One region of the Terrisporobacter hibernicus genome, then DNA from elsewhere that is predicted to be linked to it. Evidence: riboswitches for the same ligand, from Rfam matches in the RefSeq annotation. Region 1 holds a riboswitch; each other region holds the start of a gene.

What was found. Region 1 has a riboswitch for glycine ahead of gcvPA (aminomethyl-transferring glycine dehydrogenase subunit GcvPA). Riboswitches for the same ligand answer to the same signal wherever they lie in the genome.
Region 2: another riboswitch for glycine. It lies ahead of JW646_RS02585 (alanine/glycine:cation symporter family protein); the one in region 1 lies ahead of gcvPA (aminomethyl-transferring glycine dehydrogenase subunit GcvPA).
Region 3: another riboswitch for glycine. It lies ahead of JW646_RS05545 (GrdX family protein); the one in region 1 lies ahead of gcvPA (aminomethyl-transferring glycine dehydrogenase subunit GcvPA).
Region 4: another riboswitch for glycine. It lies ahead of JW646_RS05560 (glycine/sarcosine/betaine reductase component B subunit); the one in region 1 lies ahead of gcvPA (aminomethyl-transferring glycine dehydrogenase subunit GcvPA).

What each region holds. Positions count from the first base shown of each region.
Region 1 is NZ_CP081135.1:1,276,703-1,281,845, forward strand. It holds gene gcvPA (aminomethyl-transferring glycine dehydrogenase subunit GcvPA) at 1-1,245, opposite strand, end outside; glycine riboswitch at 1,417-1,527, opposite strand; gene JW646_RS06145 (folate family ECF transporter S component) at 1,822-2,340, opposite strand; gene JW646_RS06150 (DUF2628 domain-containing protein) at 2,613-3,290, opposite strand; gene JW646_RS06155 (ABC transporter permease) at 3,436-5,143, opposite strand, start outside.
Region 2 is NZ_CP081135.1:527,722-532,864, reverse strand. It holds gene JW646_RS02595 (AI-2E family transporter) at 28-1,203, shown strand; gene JW646_RS02590 (hypothetical protein) at 1,233-2,318, shown strand; glycine riboswitch at 2,540-2,628, shown strand; gene JW646_RS02585 (alanine/glycine:cation symporter family protein) at 2,947-4,317, shown strand; gene JW646_RS02580 (PepSY domain-containing protein) at 4,454-5,143, shown strand, end outside.
Region 3 is NZ_CP081135.1:1,152,947-1,158,089, forward strand. It holds gene trxB (thioredoxin-disulfide reductase) at 1-357, opposite strand, end outside; gene grdB (glycine reductase complex selenoprotein B) at 529-1,836, opposite strand; gene JW646_RS05540 (glycine/sarcosine/betaine reductase component B subunit) at 1,849-3,129, opposite strand; gene JW646_RS05545 (GrdX family protein) at 3,272-3,634, opposite strand; glycine riboswitch at 3,801-3,901, opposite strand; gene grdA (glycine/sarcosine/betaine reductase complex selenoprotein A) at 4,137-4,607, opposite strand; gene grdB (glycine reductase complex selenoprotein B) at 4,703-5,143, opposite strand, start outside.
Region 4 is NZ_CP081135.1:1,158,259-1,163,401, forward strand. It holds gene grdB (glycine reductase complex selenoprotein B) at 1-698, opposite strand, end outside; gene JW646_RS05560 (glycine/sarcosine/betaine reductase component B subunit) at 711-1,991, opposite strand; glycine riboswitch at 2,266-2,368, opposite strand; gene JW646_RS05565 (ROK family glucokinase) at 2,666-3,607, opposite strand; gene JW646_RS05570 (LacI family DNA-binding transcriptional regulator) at 3,650-4,321, opposite strand; gene amrS (AmmeMemoRadiSam system radical SAM enzyme) at 4,508-5,143, opposite strand, start outside.

The DNA.
Region 1 (5,143 bases):
TTTTAAACTATCTGGTATGTCTGAGAATAAATCGTCTATTGAATTTACTTTGCATGCTTTAAGCATTTTTTCTTCATCTTCATGAGTTGCTGGTATATATGAATATTGCTTATATTCTTCTTTTACTATTTCTGATTTTTTATATTGTTTTTTATAAAAAGGTTTCTTTACTATTACTGCACTTACAAGTTTTTTTCTTACTCTTACTCCTATTTCACTTCCAATTTTGGCATGATTACTATCTATTATTGCCATTCCTATAAATTTATCTAAAGTTGGTGATTTAAGCCCTGTAGTAACAAATCCTATAACACTACCATCTACTTCTATTTCATAACCACTTCTTATCATTCCTTTTCCTTGCATTTCAAAAGCAACTAATTTTCTTTGTATTTTTTGTGATTTTAAACTAATTAAAGCTTCTTTTCCTATAAAATTTTCTTTATTTAGTTTAACAAATATTCCTAAACCTACTTCTATAGGAGATATTTTTTCACTTAATTCATTACCATAAAGAGGTAAGTTTACTTCCGCTCTTAAAGTATCCCTAGCTCCAAGACCTACTGGTGTTATATTTTCTTTTCCCACTTCCAAAATATCATTCCATATTTTATCTACTACATTTTCGTCACAGTATATTTCAAATCCATCTTCTCCAGTATAACCCGTTCTTGAAACTATACATTTTTCTCCACAAACCTCTACATTATTTTTAAATTTGTAAAACTCTATATCACTTAAATTTATATTTACTAACTTAGATAATATATCTTCAGCTTTTGGACCTTGTATTGCCAATTGAGAAATATTACTAGATATGTTATTTATATTTACGTCAAATTTTTCACTTTGTTTTGTAATCCATTCATAGTCTTTATCTATATTACCAGCATTGATTACTAGTAAATAGTTTTCTTCACTTACCATATAAACTAACATATCATCTACTGTCATTCCATTTTCGTAGCACATTGGTGAGTATATAATTTCTTCTGCTTTCAGGTTTGTAATGTCATTTGTAATTAAATACTGTATAAAATTAAATGCGTCTTTACCCTTAACTTCAACTTCTCCCATATGAGAAACATCAAATAGCCCGGCACTTCTTCTTACATAGTCATGTTCTTTAGTTGCACTTGTATACTCTAATGGCATTTCCCATCCTACAAATTCAAACATTTTTGCATTTAATTTTTCATGTGTAGAAAATAATTTAGTTCTTTTTAGCTCCATACATTCTATCATTCTCCTACTCCCCCATCACATTTTATATATATACGTAAAAAAGAGGATATGCAGACACTATAAATAGTAGCCACATATCCTCTGTTCATTTACCTGAAAGTTTTAGTGAGATAATCTCATTTTCTTCTTCGGTGACTTTCACTCTTAATGAGCAAAGTCTTTCCAGAGTTCCATCAATTTACGATATTCTTGCCTGAAAGTTTCTCTGAAAATTTAATGGCGATTTTCAGATTGCTTCTTCGGCCTTTTTACCTAGGTAAAAATGTCTCTCGTAAATCTCACTTGGATTTATTTAATTCTAAAATTATTGTATGTGAGTTCATAATATTTTTCAACTGTTTTTGTTCATTTTCTTATATGTTTTTTCCGATTTTTTCGACAATTTAAAATTGTGTGATAAATATACAAAAGTGCTTATAAAAGTTATAAGCACTTTTATCGTACATTAAAGTTACTTAGTAAAAATCAATAGACTTTCCCCAACTTTAGCCCTTATAGTTTTAGTATGAATTGCTGAACAACCATTATTTCTTTTCTAAATTCGCAGTGGTTAAATCTGCTACATATAAGTTTTTCTTATATAGCTTGTGAAAATTTAGGTAATTTCACTATGAATTTTTTCCATACAACTCCTATTGTTATAATTTTTAACGGTATCATAATAGCTTCTTTAAGTAAACGTGTTGGCAATAATCCTATAAATCCTTTACCCATTAAAATAGACAGCCAATAAGTATCTAGACCTAAATTTAAAATTATGTCTATAACTAAAACAGCTCCTATTATTCTTGTCCATGTAACTGGCTTATTATGTAAAAATACTCCATATACTACCCCTGCCAATATTGCAGTAAGTGTGAATCCTGGGAAAAATGCTCCTGTTGGAAATAGTACAACTCCTATAATATCAGCGATCCCATTTGCCACACCTGCCCATATTGGCCCATACATAGTAGCAATTATAGCCACTGGTACAAAACCAAATCCTATTCTAACTATAGGTGTTTGTATAGAGCAGAATCTAGTTAATATAATTTGTAATGCAACTAATAAACTAGTCTGAACTAGTCTTTTAACATTAATTTTTTTATTCATAAATTTCCTCCTAAATTGGGCTCGCACATAAATATGTGATTTATGTGTGGAGTTATCAAAAATAATAAATATTATATATATTTCTATTATTATTTATTGATTAGTCTATCTATGAAATTTAAATAACTTAATTAAATTGTAACACAAGGTTTCAATAATGATTAGATTATTAACCTTTTTCGTTCCAAATACAATAAATAATACTATATAAATAAAAAAAGACACATAAATATAATATTTATGTATCTTAATTATTGTTGAATTTTATAATTCTAATAATAGTATGGAGAAGAGAACATAAATAAAAATGTTCCTAATGTACCTATCAATAATAAAAAAACTAGAGTTATTATGGCTAGTATTATTGGTATTGCTATATTAACTCCACCTTTATTTAATATTAATCTTTGTTTTATTTCGTCTCCCATGTTTATGAAAGAGTTTAATTGTTTTTGTATGTGCTTTAAGTAAGCTATATTTCCGTATAACCCTGAAATAACTGCTATTGCTATACTTATAATTAATGAAAAAGATGGCATTAATGATCCAATTAATATATCTGCTATAATAAGTCCAAAACCTATAGTATACATTTTTCTATATAAAAACCACCATGAATTAAAGAAAAATGCGGCCCAGTTCCAACTAGTAGATTTATAGAGTTCTTGGATTTCCTTAAATTTAGGTATATAGTATTCTTCTTTCTTTTGTATAAAGTTAACCATATCTATATTATCAAAATCTGCTTTATAATTTTCATCATAATTACTATCTGTAAAACTTCTATATGTTTCATTATTTTTTATAGTGTCTTTAATATTTTCAGTAGCATTTTTTACATTATCCTCTATTGTTATTAATTTATTTCCACAGTTTGTACAAAACTTAGCATTTTTTGAACTTTTTTTCCCACATTTTGAGCAATATATGAACTTATTTTCCTCAGACATAACTTTCTCTCCTTAAATTTTTTAATAAGTATTTTTATTTTACTATTATTAATATATTCTTACAATAGAGTCTAATATGATAATACACTAGTAGGTTACTTTATATACAATAAAAGCCAGAAGATTTCTCTTCTGACTTAATTTATTATTTGGTTAAAGATATATATTTTTTTGAAGTTAATAAGTAGTAAACTAGATAAATTACTGAGAAAACAATAGTTGTTATTATAGTAGAAAACCTTCCATCTTGGTTAAACAAATTTGTTACTGCATAACTAGCTACTGTGCTATGGATAATAGCTACTATAGCGGGGAATAAGAAAAATATTCCAACCTGTTTATAAATAGATTTATTAATATATTCTTGATTTGTTCCTATTTTTCTCAATGTATCAAATCTAGGCTTATCTTTGCTTGCATCCGAAATACATTTAAAATACATAATACTTCCTACAGATATTATAAATACCAGTGACATAAATAGGCCTATAAAATAAATTGCGTTTATAAAGTTATAACTATCTTCATTGAAATTATCTACACTATAAGGTTTTATATTACTATTTTTCTTTATATCTTTAGCTATATTGGCACTATTTTCAAAATGTTTTAAGGTGATACAAGATATATTTTCTGTATCTTTATTTAAGTCTTTTTTTAAGGAATTGAATGTACTATCATTTACAACAACCGAAGGAAGATTTCCTCTAAAAAATCCAAATAAATTCATTGCATAGTAGTCAACTATTTTAATATTTCTATTTGCTAAATCAAAATCCACTTTAAAGTCAAAAGCATTTATTAAATTTTTAGGAATTATTAATATGGCTTCATTGTCATTTAACTGTGTCTTTAAAAATTTATTCTCATTATCCATATCTCTATACTCACACAATTTTTTTATATCTGAATATTTTATAAAATCCATATTACCTGCAAACATAAACGGTGATTCTTTTTTACCGTTTTCAGTAATATCTATATGCATAATCTCAGTCTGTAGTTTAAAATCAACCTTCTCATCACTTTTGTTTAAAGCTTCTGAAACAACCTTATTATCTAAATTTCCTTCATACATTATGCTATATGGATATTCAGATTCTTTACCTTCAGTAAAAACAGTTCTAGTAGCAATAGATACTATTACACAAGTCAAGCAACAAGTTATTAATACTGCAATTTGACCTAAAACTTTATTATTATCTCTTATTCTAAAAATTATATTATTGTAGCTTAAAATATTAGTTTTTTTATATAAGAAATTTTTATTATTAATTAATTTTGAAACTAAAAAAGTAAAAAACCCTTTAAACAATAGCATTGTTCCTATTATAACCATAATTACTGTAAGAAATATGGCAATTGGGAATGATATGTTATATTTGTTATAATACAAAATAACAACATAAGCTAAAACTATTACCATTAATCCTAAGATGCCTTGTAATGTTTTATTTTTACTATTATCAGTTTGATATATATTTGTTGCATTAATAAGTTTTGTTATATCTGTTTTGACTAAAACTATATATTCTTTAATAAATACACAGACTAATATACATAAAAATATTAAACTAGTTATTAAAATTGCCTCTTTTGAAATTTCAAACTTCATCACTGTGTTTACTTTAGAAATTTTAGCTAATGCCATTAAAAATAATTTATTAGTTAAAATTCCCCCAATAATACCGCCAACTAAAGCTATTATACCTGTTAATAATCCTTCCCCAGCAAACAATAAAGCTATTTTATTATTTTCCACACCCATAAAAGTGTAAATCCCAAATTCTTTTTTTCTCTGTTCTATAAAAAAACTACTTGAGTAAGAAATAAAAAATACAAAGAATAAACAC
Region 2 (5,143 bases), 750 kb from region 1:
AAATAATTATTTATCAGGAGAAAAAATATGAAAGTAAATTGGAATTCGAAGTACAACACTATATCAGTATATTCATTAATCGTGATCTGCTGTAGTATAATTTTTTATTTTGTAGCATCTCAAATAGGATCTTTTAGTGAAAAGATAAGTATTGCAATTGGGATATTATATCCTTTTATAATAGGATTTGCTATTGCGTATTTGCTTAATTTTATTTTAGACTTTTATGAAGTTAAAATGTTGGGTAAAACTCAGTGGTTTGCTAATTTAAAAAGAGGACATAAAAGAAGTATAGGGTTATTATTAACATATTTAACAGCTGCAGGTATATGCTATTTGTTTATACACTTTATAGTTCCTCAATTAATAGAGAGTATAATGGGGTTTGTCAATGAGGTTCCTCAATATGTGGATAATGTTACTAGATTATTTAATAATTTAATAAACGAAACAAATGTAAGCCCAGAATATGCGGCACTAATACAAGAACAAATGGATAAATACATACAATTTGTTATGGATTTTGCAAAGGAAATAATTCCTATTGTAGGAAATATGTTGAAAGTAATTGCATCAAGTATATGGAATATAGTTCTTGGAATTATTATTTCTGTATATCTATTAATAGATAAAGAAAACTTCTTTGCTATAAATAGAAAAATTATATGTGCACTTTTCTCAACTAAAACTTCAAATAGAATATTTGAATTAACTTACAGAAGTAATGAAACTTTTGGTAAATTCCTAAGTGGTAAAATAATTGACTCTGCTATTATAGGAGTATTGAGTTTTGTAGTATTCTCAATATTTAAGATGCCATATACATTATTAATATCTGTAATAATAGGTGTAACTAATATAATTCCATTCTTTGGTCCATTTATTGGAGCAATACCATCATTTATTATAATTTTATTTGTTTCTCCAACTAAAGCCTTAGTATTCTTGTTATTAGTATTTATAATACAGCAACTTGACGGAAACGTTATAGGACCTAAAATATTAGGAGATTCAATTGGTATATCAGCATTTTGGATATTGTTTGCCATACTTGTGGCAGGTAAATTCTTAGGGATAGTAGGTATGATAATAGGTGTACCTTTATTTGCCATTGTCTATTCAATTATAAAAGAAGATGTTGAATATAAACTTAAGAATAAAGAATTACCAACAGAGACCAAGGATTATATGGATAGAGTATAGCAATAAAATAATCAGGGGGAGATGTTATTATGAAGAAAAAAGGGGTTTTTATTTTAACGCTGTTGATGATGCTCTTGTTAACAGTTAATGCATTTGCAGATAATGTAGATAGTGCATCTAATTATTTCGCTTTAGATGAAGATATAAATATCTCAAAAGAAGTCTTAGGTGATATTTACTCTGCAGGTAAAAAGATCACTGTAAAAGATAATGTAAATGGTGATGTTATAGCACTTGGTGAGACCATCAACATAACAAGTAATGAGGTAAAGGGCAATATAAGATGTGGAGCACAAACTTTAAGTATTAATAGCAAAAATGTAAAAAATATAACTTCTTTTGGTCAAGATATTAATATAGGGGAAAAAACTACTGCAAAAGCTATTTACGTTGCAGGTGAGAATATTAATTTCAAAGGCAGTTGTGAAGGCTTTTATGCTACAGGTGATACAATAATAATTAATGGTAAAATTAATGGGGATGTTAACGTAAACTGCGATGAGTTAATTATTGCGGATAATGGTAAAATCACAGGGGATATAAAAGTATACTCTCCTAAAGAGCCTATTGTAAACTCCAATGTATCTATGAACGACATACAATACACTAAGATAGAAAATTCTACTAATGAGAGTAAACTAAAAGCTTTTTTAGGTTTTGGAACTATTTTATCGATTTTAGGATCTTTAATATTTGGATTGCTTTTATACTCTATATTTAAAAAATTCTTTATCAAAAGTGATGATTTATTAGTGAAAGAACCACTTCCAGTTGTTTTAGGAGGTATGGCATCATTTATATTAACGCCTATAGTTAGTTTATTGTTATTTCTAACGATAATAGCCTTACCTGTGGGAGTAATTTCACTGATTATGTACTTTATAGTAGTTTATTTATCTCCGGTGATTATGGGAATAGTACTTGGCAGACTAATACTTAAGAATAAAAATCCATATTTGCAGATTTTGCTTGGTGTGTTAGTTGTAAGACTACTAAGTCTTTTACCAATGGTAGGCGGTTTTGTATGGGTAGTAAGTGGAATGATAGCACAAGGTTTAATAGTATATTCATTTGTTCAATCAATAAAATATAAAGAAAAAAGAATAGAAATATAATAATAAAAAATATGGGTTATTTTTAACCCATATTTTTTAATGAAATAATTTTCTATAGGAATTTAAATTAATCTATTTGACAAGTGTTAGAAGATAATATACTATTATTGTTACAAGTTAACAAGTCAATAATCTGATGAAGCTTTACAGAAGAGTTGTTTTAGGACACACCGAAGGAGTCATACTCTCAGGTACTTTTTATAAAAGTGGGACTGTAAAGAATAGGAAACTCTGGAGATACCCGCAAAGGGAGCCGAAGGGGCAAGGCTTAACTGCTCAATCTCTCAGGCAAAAGGACAGAGAATATACGTAAAGCATATTTATGCTTTTCTTTAATATGTATGAAATCCTATACTAAATCATCTTTATGATTTAGTATTTTTTTACTTACTAAGATACTATAATACTTTTTATATATTCTTGTATTATCAATACGTTCATAGGAGAGTAAGAAAGTAAATTTTAAGCAAGGTAGTTGCCTAACATTTCATGCATATTCCAAATTATTATATTTTTAGCAAAGTGCATATTGTAATTGTATGCAGGATGCAATTTATTCTTGTCTTTATTCATAAAGGATTATATGATTTTGTACTTAAATTATTTAATTACAAAAGGAGTGTTTTTTATGGATTTTCTTAACTTATTAAACAAGGTGGACAGTTTTATATGGGGGCCACCATTATTAGTGTTACTAGTAGGTACGGGTATTTACCTTACAGTAAGATTGGGATTAATACAAATTGTCAAATTACCTAAAGCATTAAAATTAATTTTTAAAGCTGAGAATGAAGGTAATGGTGATATTTCAAGTTTTGGAGCTTTATGTACAGCTCTTGCAGCAACAATAGGAACAGGTAATATAGTTGGAGTTGCTACGGCAATCAAAGCTGGTGGACCAGGAGCATTATTTTGGATGTGGCTTGCTGCATTCTTTGGAATGGCAACCAAATATTCAGAAGGTTTACTTGCTATAAAATTTAGAACTAAAGATAAAAATGGCCAGGTATCTGGTGGTCCCATGTATTATATAGTAAATGGTATGGGTGAAAAATGGAGACCATTAGCATTATTTTTTGCTATAAGTGGTATACTAGTAGCCCTTTTAGGTATAGGTACATTTTCACAAGTAAACTCAATCACAGATGCAGTACAAGGGTCTTTTAATATAGACCCTAAAATAACAGGAGTTATATTAGCGATTTGCGTTGCGTTAGTTGTATTTGGAGGGCTGCAAAGTATATCCAAGGTGGCAACTAAAATAGTTCCTTTTATGACAGTAGCATATATATTAATATGTCTTACTATTTTGGGGAAATTTTATACATTAATACCAGAAACATTTACATTAATATTTAAAAGTGCCTTTACTGGTCAAGCGGCTACGGGAGGTTTTATAGGAGCAACTGTATCTATGGCTATTAGAAATGGTATAGCTCGTGGAGTATTTTCAAATGAGTCAGGTCTTGGAAGTGCTCCTATTGCAGCTGCAGCAGCAAAAACTAAGTGGCCAGCAGAACAAGGACTAATATCAATGACTGGTACATTTATAGATAGTATAATAATTTGTACTTTAACAGGAGTATCTTTAATTATTTCAGGTGTTTGGCAAAGTGATTTAAATGGAGCCCTGATGACTCAATCAGCTTTTGCATCAATACTTCCAAATTCAGGACCGATATTTTTAACAATAAGTTTAAGTTTATTTGCATTTACAACTATCCTTGGATGGAGCTATTATGGAGAAAGATGCTTTGAATTTTTATTTGGGGTAAAAAAAATAAATTTGTTTAGAGGTTTATTTGTACTTATGGTGTTGCTTGGAGCATTTTTAAAATTAGAAATGGTTTGGATTATAGCTGATATTGTAAATGGCCTTATGGCACTACCAAATTTAATTGCTTTACTTGCCTTATCGCCAATAATCATATCTGAAACTAAATTGTACCTAGATTATTTAGATGAAAAAAATAAATCAGATGGAGAAAAAATAAGCTAAAATATCATGTTTTGAATGTTTTATTGAAATTTTTAAAAACTTTTAAAAAAATTTTTACTTTTTTATAAAAAAGGTACCCAAAATAGAACTTAACCTTTGTATATATAGTGTAAAAAATAAAAAAGGAGAGATTTCAATGAAATTAAACAAAATGGTAGCAGTAGCTTTAGGTGTAATTCTTACATCATCAACAGCATTATCACAAGTAGGAGCGGCGGATGCAGCATCTAAACTTATAGGAAGTACAAAAGCAAAGGAAATAATGTTAAAGAAAGTTCCGGGAGCGAAAATAGTTAAATTTAGACTAGATAATGATAATACTCCAGAGTACGAAGGAGAATTGACAAAAGGAAGTTATAAGTACGAAATAGATGTAAATGCAAAAAGCGGAAAAGTAACAGATTACGAAAAGGAAACAATAAGAACATCTTCTTCAAAATACATAGGAGAAGCTAAAGCAAAAGAAATAATGCTAAAGAAAGTTCCAGGAGCAGAAATAGTAAAGTTCAAATTAGATAAAGATGATACAGCTGAGTATGAAGGTGAATTAAGAAAAGGTAACTATGAATATGAAATATCAGTAAATGCTAAAACTGGAAAAATAACAGATTACGAAAAGGAAATAATAAAAACATCTTCTTCAAAATACATAGGAGAAGCTAAAGCAAAAGAAATAATGCTAAAGAAAGTTCCAGGAGCAGAAATAGTAAAGTTCAAATTAGATAAAGATGATACAGCTGAGTATGAAGGTGAATTAAGAAAAGGTAACTATGAATATGAAATATCAGTAAATGCTAAAACTGGAAAAATAACAGATTACGAAAAG
Region 3 (5,143 bases), 120 kb from region 1:
ACCTATTGGTCTTGATGAAGCTCCTGTAGCTATTATTACAGCTTTAGCTTGATAAGTGTCTTTTTTACCTTTTAGTTCTTTTACTGAACCGTCTAAATTAACTGATTCTATACTATCAATAGCAAATTCAGCGCCAAAGTGTAATACTTGTTTATGCATTCTTTCTATTAATGATGGTCCTGATTCTCCTTCTAAGCATCCTGGATAGTTTTCTACCTCAGAAGTTAATGCTATTTGACCACCTTCTTTTTTCTTTTCTAATACTAAAGTACTAAGTCTTGCTCTTCCTGCATATAATGCAGCTGAAAGTCCTGCTGGACCTCCTCCTATGACAATAACATCATATATTTTACTCATTATATCCCCATCCCATATTATTAAATTTTTTAGATTCTAGAATCTTTAATGTGAGCAACAAAGCTGTCTGAAATTTCATGGCGCCTAGGCAGTGGCTTAAAGTAGTAAAATCCGCATCTTGTTGGCCACATGAAGTGTTTCGCCCACACGTCGCTCAAGCAAATCGAGTTTTTATTCAAATACAGTTTGGTCTTCAACTTCAGTTTGTAAAGCTTTTAATGCTTTTGTAACTAACTCTTTTCTTATTTTCTTTTCTTCATCTAATGATAATGCTGGATTTCCAAGAGGATGAGGTATTGCTATAGTTGGCACTATTCTGTTAGCTCCAACTGTTAAAGAAATAGGAACTACTGTACACATGTGTACTACTGGTATTCCAGCTCTTTCTATTTCTTTTACCATCGTTGCACCGCAACGAGTACAAGTACCTCACGTAGAAGTTAGGATTACAGCATTTACACCATCTGCAACTAATTCTTTAGCTATTTCACCAGCATACTTCTTAGCATTTGCAACTGCAGTTCCGTTACCAACAGTTGTATAGAAGTACTGATGTAAACTTCCTATTACACCTTGTTCTTCAAATTCTCTAAGAACATCTACTGGTAAAACTCTGTCTGGCTCTTCATTTGCATAAACTGGGTCATATCCACCATGAGCAGTTTCATGATCAGCACTACTTAAATGTTTGAATGAACCTATATCGTATTTGCCATATTTAGAAGCACTTGAAGATTCTATATGATCTGGATTTCCTTTTGGAACTATACCTCCAGAAGTAACTAAAGCTATTTTAGCGCTACTTAAATCAACAACAGCCTTATTTGGCTCTACTCTATCAAAATTAGGCATTGGGTATTCAGTAGTAAACTCTTTTCCTTTTAACTTTTTGATTAGCATCTCTACAGCTCTCTTAGATCCTCTGTCACTATCAAAGAAGTTCTTTCTTACACCATTTGGCATATATCCTTCTTCTTTTGATGCTCCTATAGGTTCCTTTTTGCCTAATTTAAGTGCAAGAGGTGCCATAACTTTAACAGCATCTCTCATACCTACTGCAGAGTTTCTAGTTGGTACCATGTAAACTTTTTGTTTGAACATGTCAGCACCCGGATTTTCTATATACATACCTGTTAAAGATGGTATCCCTAACTCATCTTGTACAGCTGTAGCTATAGTACCACAAGCAACACCGTATCTACCTGCATTAAATGCTGGTCCAGCTATAAATATATCTGGATTATATTGTTTAACCATTTCTAAAACTTCTTTTTTAGCTTCTTCTAAGTTTTCATTGAAATAAGAATCACCACATATTACAGTAGCTACTATCTCAGCTTCTCCTTTAAATGCTGCGTTGAAAGCAACACCTGGCCCTACTATACCTTCTCTTACTTCAGGCTTAACATGAGCCATTTCTTCTCCACCTATTTGTGCGAAAAATTGATTTATATATTGAACAACTTTTATCATCTTCAAACCCCCCTCTCACTATCTTGCACTTAATTTATTAAATCCAAGTTCATTAGTAGCTCCAGTTATTACTTGAAGCTCTGCAACTATTGATCCATCTGGTTGTAAACTTCCATCAAATCCACCAGCTATAACATCTGCAACTTCTGGATATCCTATTACTTTATCCATTGGAGGAAGGGTAACAACCTCATTTGCATTACCTCCTGTTACAACTGCATTTGCTAAAGAATCCGCATCTGCTAATGATTGAGATTTTCCATCTCTACCAGCATACTCATCTGTAACTATAACTGTTTTTATTCCTTTTTCTTCTATTTTCTTACAGTTCATTATTAAGTCTGTATCTGGGTTACCAAATCCTTCTTGAGTTATAACTACACCATCAACTCCTAAGAACTCTGCTAGTTTGGCACTCCAGTTAGAAGATCTCTCTTTGTCAGCAAGATAAACGTTTTCATTTGTAAGGATTACCCCTACAAAGTTTAATTCTTTACCATGCTTTTCAAATAAATCATGTATAACTGGGTTATTTAAGTGATGATAAGTTGTGTTTTTATCACATGCAGAAACACAGTTACCACTTACGACTGCGCCATCCATTATTTCAGTTGGATTTATTAAAGTAGATATAGTTTTCTTAGCATCTACTCCATAAACATAAGTGTCATGTAATAATCCTTGAGTTTGAAGCATATACACATAAGCTACTCTTGGTAGTTCTGGGTATTTTTTATATCCTTCTATTATTGAATCTGTTTCATAAACTTCTACTTCGTCTGGAGTTATGTCTTTAGCTAACTCTCCTAAGTATATAGCTGCTTTGTATCCTGCAAATCTTACAGCTTCTTCGTGATTATGTTGCTTTAAACCATCTGCTGGTTCACAAACTACTACTAAGTTATTTAACCCTGAGAAAGGTGTGTATTTAGCCCCTTCTCCACTCATATCTATTATTCCTTCTTGGAAACCTACTATTTTCCCTGTTGTTACTACAGCAGAACCTTTAAGTACGTTAGTTTTTCCCGAGCCCACTGTTGTTACCTTATTCATCATGCCTGGGAATATTCCTCCTGGTCCTTCAACTTTAACTCTTGGCTCTATAACGTCTTTAACTGGCATAATACGAATACTATCCCCTGGTTTTGCTATTTCTAAATCTACTGATTTGATATTCTCATCTTCCATTAATAAGTCAATTAACTCTTGCTTATTAACATAAATTACTCCATCTTCCACTTTTGAAACATCAGAAAAACATATGTCTTTAATTTTTACATATCCTAATTCCAATTTCAAAAAAATCACCTCCAAAAATTTTATTTGATTTACAAAAATTTTATTTACTTGAACTAGGTATTTATTTAAAAGCACAAAATAAGTGCTATTAAAACATATTACTATTTCTATGGAATAATAAATTCTGCTAAATATGCTCTATTTACTTGAGAGCGTTTTCAATTATTGATAAATCTACAATTTTAAAATCATCTACTATTCTATTGGTTAATTCAACAGTGTAATCTTTATCTTTTTTAAATTTGTCATATGTTAAAATTGCATTTTCAATAATTGTCAAAGATTTGTAATCTAGGGATTCTTTATAATCAGATATTAGGACTGATTTATATGGAGTTTCATTTGGTTTTATGCTACTAGACAGAGGGTGAGTTAACAGTATATGTCCTTCATGAATTCTATCTCTTACATAAAGTAAGATTTCTTTAAAAGAGCATTCCTTATAATAAACCTTATAATCACTTTTGTATTTTTCATATACTTTATTGTTGTTAGTTATTATCATTTTATATCCCCCAGAACAGTTCTATTTTTTTGCAATAAAATAGCAGAAAGCCCCTAGCTTTCTGCTCTGTATTTAACCTGAGAGTTTTCCTCTATTTGCATAGAGTTGCCCCTTCGGTGCATATATTTATAGATTAAACTTAATGATGTCTTGCTTTCCAGAGTTAAGTCGTACTACGGTCCTTTTGCCTGAGATCATCACCAACATCCGCTTAATGTTGGCTTATTCCTTCGGCGCTTTTTTACAAGTCTCTCCCGTAATAGTCATCCTTAATATAATAATTGTATTATTCTAATTATTGTGCAATATAATAATGGTCTTATTATTCATTCATTTAAAGTTTCTATTTATTTATAATTTTTTTCTATTTTAATTAGATTATAATTAATTATCTCTATAATAAGCAACAAGTTTTTTTATATTTTTCAATATATTTATTTTTTTCCATATTTATTAATTTATATGTTAAGGATGACTATTTATAACCTTTTATTTTCAACTTTTAGTACTTACAAAATTGCTCTCTTATAGTAGTCATTTCATTAACTATATCGTCCACATCAAGTACCATTTCCATCATCCCTATTTGATCATCATATACATTTAGTTCAAATTCTTTTTTTATTTCCGGTTCACAAGCATGATATACTTGAAGTCCTAACTGGACTCCTGTCAATGGACCTGCATATGTTGGGTCACCAGCCGTAACTGTTTCTGCAGCAAGACCTGCCGCTTCACCTTCAGCTGCACCTAATAAAACCACAACATTTTCTGCACCAAATTCTTCAGCAAATTCCTTCACTCTTTTTTGGTTTTCTAAGTCCATTGCTCCAGCAGCAGTTCAGACAAAACATTCAGTTGAAGAAAATACAACTTCTCCACCTGCAGTTTTGACACATTCTTCTATTGCTGGACCAGGTATACCATCCCTGTCACCAATTATGATGACTTTCTTCTTTTCTAATATACTCATTAAAAATACCTCCTGATCTAAATTTTATTTTTATATGTTTACATTGAGCATGTCAAGTCGTTAAGATATTGCTCAATGTAAACATGGTTTAAATTTTATTCGAATACAGTTTGATCTTCTATTTCAGTTTGTAATGCTTTAAATGCTTTTGTTATAAGATTTCTTCTTATTTTCTTTTCTTCTTCCAATGGTAGTGCTGGATTTCCAAGAGGATGAGGTATTGCTATAGTTGGTACTATTCTATTAGCTCCAACTGTTAAAGAAATAGGTACTACTGTACACATGTGTACTACTGGTATTCCAGCTCTTTCTATTTCTTTTACCATCGTTGCACCGCAACGAGTACAAGTGCCTCACGTACTAGTTAGAATTACAGCATCAACACCATCAGCCTTCAATTCCTCTGCATATTTTGCAGCAAATCCTTTTGCATTAGCAACTGAAGTTCCATTTCCTACTGTTGCATAATAATATCTATGAAGTTCTCCTATTACACCTTGCGCTTCAAATTCTCTCATCACATCCACAGGTAATAC
Region 4 (5,143 bases), 120 kb from region 1:
ACAAGAGCTATCTTAGCTTTAGATAAGTCCTTAATTGCTAAATTTGGAGCTACTCTATCAAAATCAGGCATTGGATACTCAGTTGTAAATTTTTCACCTTTTAATTTTTTGATAAGCATATCTACTGCTCTCTTAGATCCTCTTTCTTTGTCAAAGAAATTTTTTCTTATACCATTTGGCATATATCCCTCTTCAATAGATGCACCTATTTCTTCTCCCTTTGCCAGTTTAAGAGCAAGAGGTGCCATAAATTTAACAGCATCTCTCATACCTACTGCAGAGTTTTTTGTTGGTACCATATAAACTTTATCTTTGAACATATCTGCTCCTGGGTTTTCTACGTACATACCAGTTAATGAAGGTATTCCTAATTCTTCTTTGACAGCAGTAGCTATTGTTCCACAAGCAACACCATATCTACCTGCGTTAAAAGCTGGTCCTGCTATAAATACATCTGGATTATACCCCTTAACCATATCCAAAACTACTTTTTTAGCTTCTTCTAAATTTTCATTAAAATAAGAGTCTCCACATATTACTGTAGCTACTATTTCAGCCTCTCCTTTAAATGCTGCATTAAAAGCAGCCCCTGGCCCTACTATACCATCTCTCACTTCAGGTTTAACATGAGCCATTTCTTCCCCACCTATTTGTGCGAAAAATTGATTTATATATTGAACAACTTTTATCATCTTCAACCCCCCCTCTCACTATCTTGCACTTAATTTATTAAAACCTATTTCATTTGTAGATCCTGTAATAACTTGAAGTTCTGCAACTATTGAGCCATCTGGTTTTAAACTTCCGTCAAATCCACCAGCTATAACATCTGCAACCTCTGGATATCCTATTACTTTATCCATTGGAGATAGTGTAATTAATTCGTTTGCATTTCCTCCTGTTACAACTGCATTTGCTAAAGAATCAGCATCAGCTAATGATTGAGATTTTCCATCTCTACCTGCATATTCGTCTGTTATTATTACTGTTTTTATTCCTTTTTCTTCTATCTTTTTACAGTTCATTATTAAGTCAGTGTCTGGATTTCCAAATCCTTCTTCGTTGATTATTACACCATCAACTCCTAAAAACTCTGCTAATTTGGCACTCCAGTTAGAAGATCTTTCTTTATCAGCAAGATAAACATTCTCGTTTGTTATTATTACACCAACAAAGTTTAACTCTTTACCATGTTTTTCAAATAAATCATGAATAACTGGGTTGTTTACGTGATGATAAGTTGTGTTTTTGTCACATGCAGAAACACAGTTACCACTTACTATTGCTCCGTCCATTACTTCTGTTGGATAAATCAAAGTAGATATTGTTTTCTTAGCATCTACACCATATACATAAGTGTCATGTAATAAACCTTGGGTTTGAAGCATATACACATAAGCTACTCTTGGTAGTTCTGGGTATTTTTTGTATCCTTCAATTATTGAATCTGTTTCATAAACTTCTACTTCATCTGGAGTTATGTCTTTAGCTAACTCTCCTAAGTATATAGCTGCTTTGTATCCTGCAAATCTTAAAGCCGCCTCATGGTTATGTTGTTTTAATCCATCAATTGGCTCACAAACTACTACTAAGTTACAAAGCTTAGAAAATGGAGTATATTTTGCACCTTCGCCGCTCATATCAATAATACCCTCTTGGAATCCAACTATCTTACCTGTTGTAACTACTGCTGAACCTTTAAGTACATTAGTTTTTCCGCTACCTACAGTAGTAACTTTACTAATCATACCTGGGAATATTCCTCCTGGTCCTTCAACCTTTACCCTTGGTTCTATTACATCTTTAACTGGCATTATACGTGTACTATCTCCCGGTCTAGCAATATCTAATTGAATAGATTTAATATTTTCATCTTCCATTAATAAGTCTATTAATTCTTGCTTATTAACATAGATAACACCATTTTCTACTTTTGAAACATCTGAAAAGCATATGTCATTTACCTTTACATATCCTAATTCTAATTTCAAAATAATCACCTCCAAATATTTTAATTTCTAACTAGGTTTAACATGATTATTTAAAAGCCCATTTAAGACTTATAAATCTTTTTTATTTATATCTTTTGAAATAATTTATATGTGACATGCTACAGATGTGTTAAAATAGCAAAATTTTGCAACAAAAAAAGCAGAAAGTAAGATAGCTTTCTGCTCTGTATTTAACCTGAGAGTTTCCTCTAAAAGAGTTGCCCCTTCGGTGCAATATGCTTTATCCTGTTGTATTATTTGCTTTCCAGAGTTAAGTCCTACTACGGTCCTTTTGCCTGAGATCATCTTAAGTGCTCGCTTAGCACTAAATTATTCCTTCGGCTCTTAATTTAATAAGTCTCTCCCGCAGTAATCAACCTTTATAATATGCATTTTTATTGACATATTTGTTTACTAGAAAAATAGGATATAAAAATTTTTTACACTTGTTTTATAAATTATTTTTATATTACTTATATTATATAAATATTTTCTATAATTTTCAATAAGTTTTCTAATTTTTTATAACAATAAAAAAGGAATATCACAGTACAAGTAAAACATTATCTGTGATATTCCTTTTTAGTATGTGGTTAAGCCATTAAACTAAGCTTCAAATATAGTATTTCCTTATTTCACAACTTTCATTACATTAATATTTTTTAGTATCCTAGCTAAATTTCACTTGCTAACTTTGCTCCTCCAAATATGCCTGCATCATTTCCTAATGTTGCTAATTTAAACTCTGTATCAGCAGTTGCATGGAAAGCATTCTGTGAGTAATGTTTTTTTATATTCTCCAATAACATATCTCCCGCTTTTGAAACTCCACCACCTATAACAAAGACCTCTGGGTTACAAATACAAGATATATTCGATAAAGCGCGACCTAATATGGAGCTAAACTTCTCTACAACTCTCACAGACAATTCATCATTTTCTTTGGCAAAATCAAATACATCTTTAGCTGTAATATTTTCAATATTTCTTAATTTAGATTCACAACTTTCTTTTTCTAAAATTTCTCTTCCTAATCTTGCTATTCCAGTTGCTGAAGCATATTGTTCTAAACAACCTTTTCTACCACAATTGCAACTTATTTTTTCATGAGGATTAACATTCATATGACCAATCTCTCCACCAGAACCAGTGTATCCAGCTATTACATTATTATTTATAATAACTCCTCCACCTACTCCAGTTCCTAAAGTAACCATTATCATATTTTCGTATCCTTTTCCTCCACCTTTATACATTTCACCTAGTGCAGCAATATTTGCATCATTTGCCACTTTTATAGGAATTCTCAGTAATTCTTGTAAAGTTGTTGACACGTTAAATACTTGCCATCCTAGATTTACACTTCCCAATATAGTTCCATCATCTTTTACAGGTCCTGGCACTCCAACCCCTGCTCCTAATAATTCATCTTTAGATATATTTCTTTCTTCTAATAAGCTATTTATAGACTCTGTAATATCAGATAAGATATATTTTCCATTATCTATCTTTCTAGTTTCAATTTCCCACTTATGCAATAATTCACCTTCAACATTAAATAAACCAAGTTTTACTGTAGTTCCTCCTATATCAATTCCTAACGAATATTTCTTCATATATACCCCTCCTATTTGCTATGTTTATTGATTGATTTAACTTTAAATATTTCTATTATATAAAACCTTACTTTTCATTTTATCTACTAAAGATTCTTTTTCAATTAACTTAGTGTTGATTATATAATATTTTTCACCTGGATCTTTACTTTCCAATTTATCCATCATTATTTTAGCAACATATTGGCCTAAATATTTTCCATTTGCCTCATGTATGGACTTCTCATCCTCATCTTCAAAGAACAGTGCATTTTCTAAATCTTGATTTATACTTACTGAAACAAAAGGAAACTCTGTATCCTTTAAAAACTCAGTAGTAATTTTATCTTCTTCCTCGTGAAATAATAAAATCCCTTCAACAAAGTTACTTTGTATAAACCTATTAATCCAGGTATCATCTTCTTCTTTAAAAGCATACATAATAAAATAATCTCTATCTTTTGCACAATTGCTTATACCTCTAAAAACTTGAAGAAAGAAAGGATGATAAAAGGAATCACAAATCCATTGTGGTATAATTACTGCTAATATCTTCGTTCTTTTGTTTGCCAGACCTCTAGCCATTTCATTTGGAACATAGTTTAGTTTTTTTACTGCATCCCAAACCTTTGTTTTTGTCTTTTCACTAATTTTGCTACTATCCGAAAGTACTCTAGATACTGTAGAGACAGCAACATTAGCTTCTTTGGCTACATCTTTAATTGTAACTTTCATCCTCGTCTCCCCAATTTATATAACATTTTTTATTCATTGTAACTATATTCTTCATTATATTATATTTTAAGTTATAATCAAATACTTCTACTTAGGAAGTTTCATCCTCATATAAAAATCTTTACTATTTTTGCACTAAAAAAGCCCTCTTTTTTATTTTTTATTACTTAAAAAGAGGACCTTATTTTAAAATATTATATTTATATATTCCTTACAATTAGGACACTTATCACCTTTTACATGAGAATTTGTTGTGTAAATATCCCTAGTTACAAGATTATATCCACAGTTTGGACAATAGGTATTATTATCTACACCTGCTACATTTCCCACATAAACATAATTTAAATATTTTTTAGCTTCTTCCTTTGCTTTCATAATATCTTCTACTAATGTAGGTTCATTTTTCATTTTATAATTGGGAAAATATCTGTTTAAATGGAGAGGAATGTTTTTATCTATGAATGATAAAAACTTTGCAATTTCAACTATTTCATCTATAGAATCATTTTCATCCCTAACCATCAAAGTGGTTATTTCTACATGAGTATATTTATTAGCTATCTTTATAGTTTCTAAAACTGGATCTATTGTAGCTCCACAAATTTCATTATAATATTTTTTTGTAAATCCTTTTAAATCTATATTCATTGCATCAATAAAAGGCAAAATTTTTTCTAAAGGCTCTTTATTTACAAATCCGTTAGTCACTAAAACTACACTAATACTCTTATCGTATTCTTTTATTTTTTTAGCTACATCATAAATATATTCGTACCACATAAAAGGTTCATTATAAGTAAATGCAATACCTACATTATT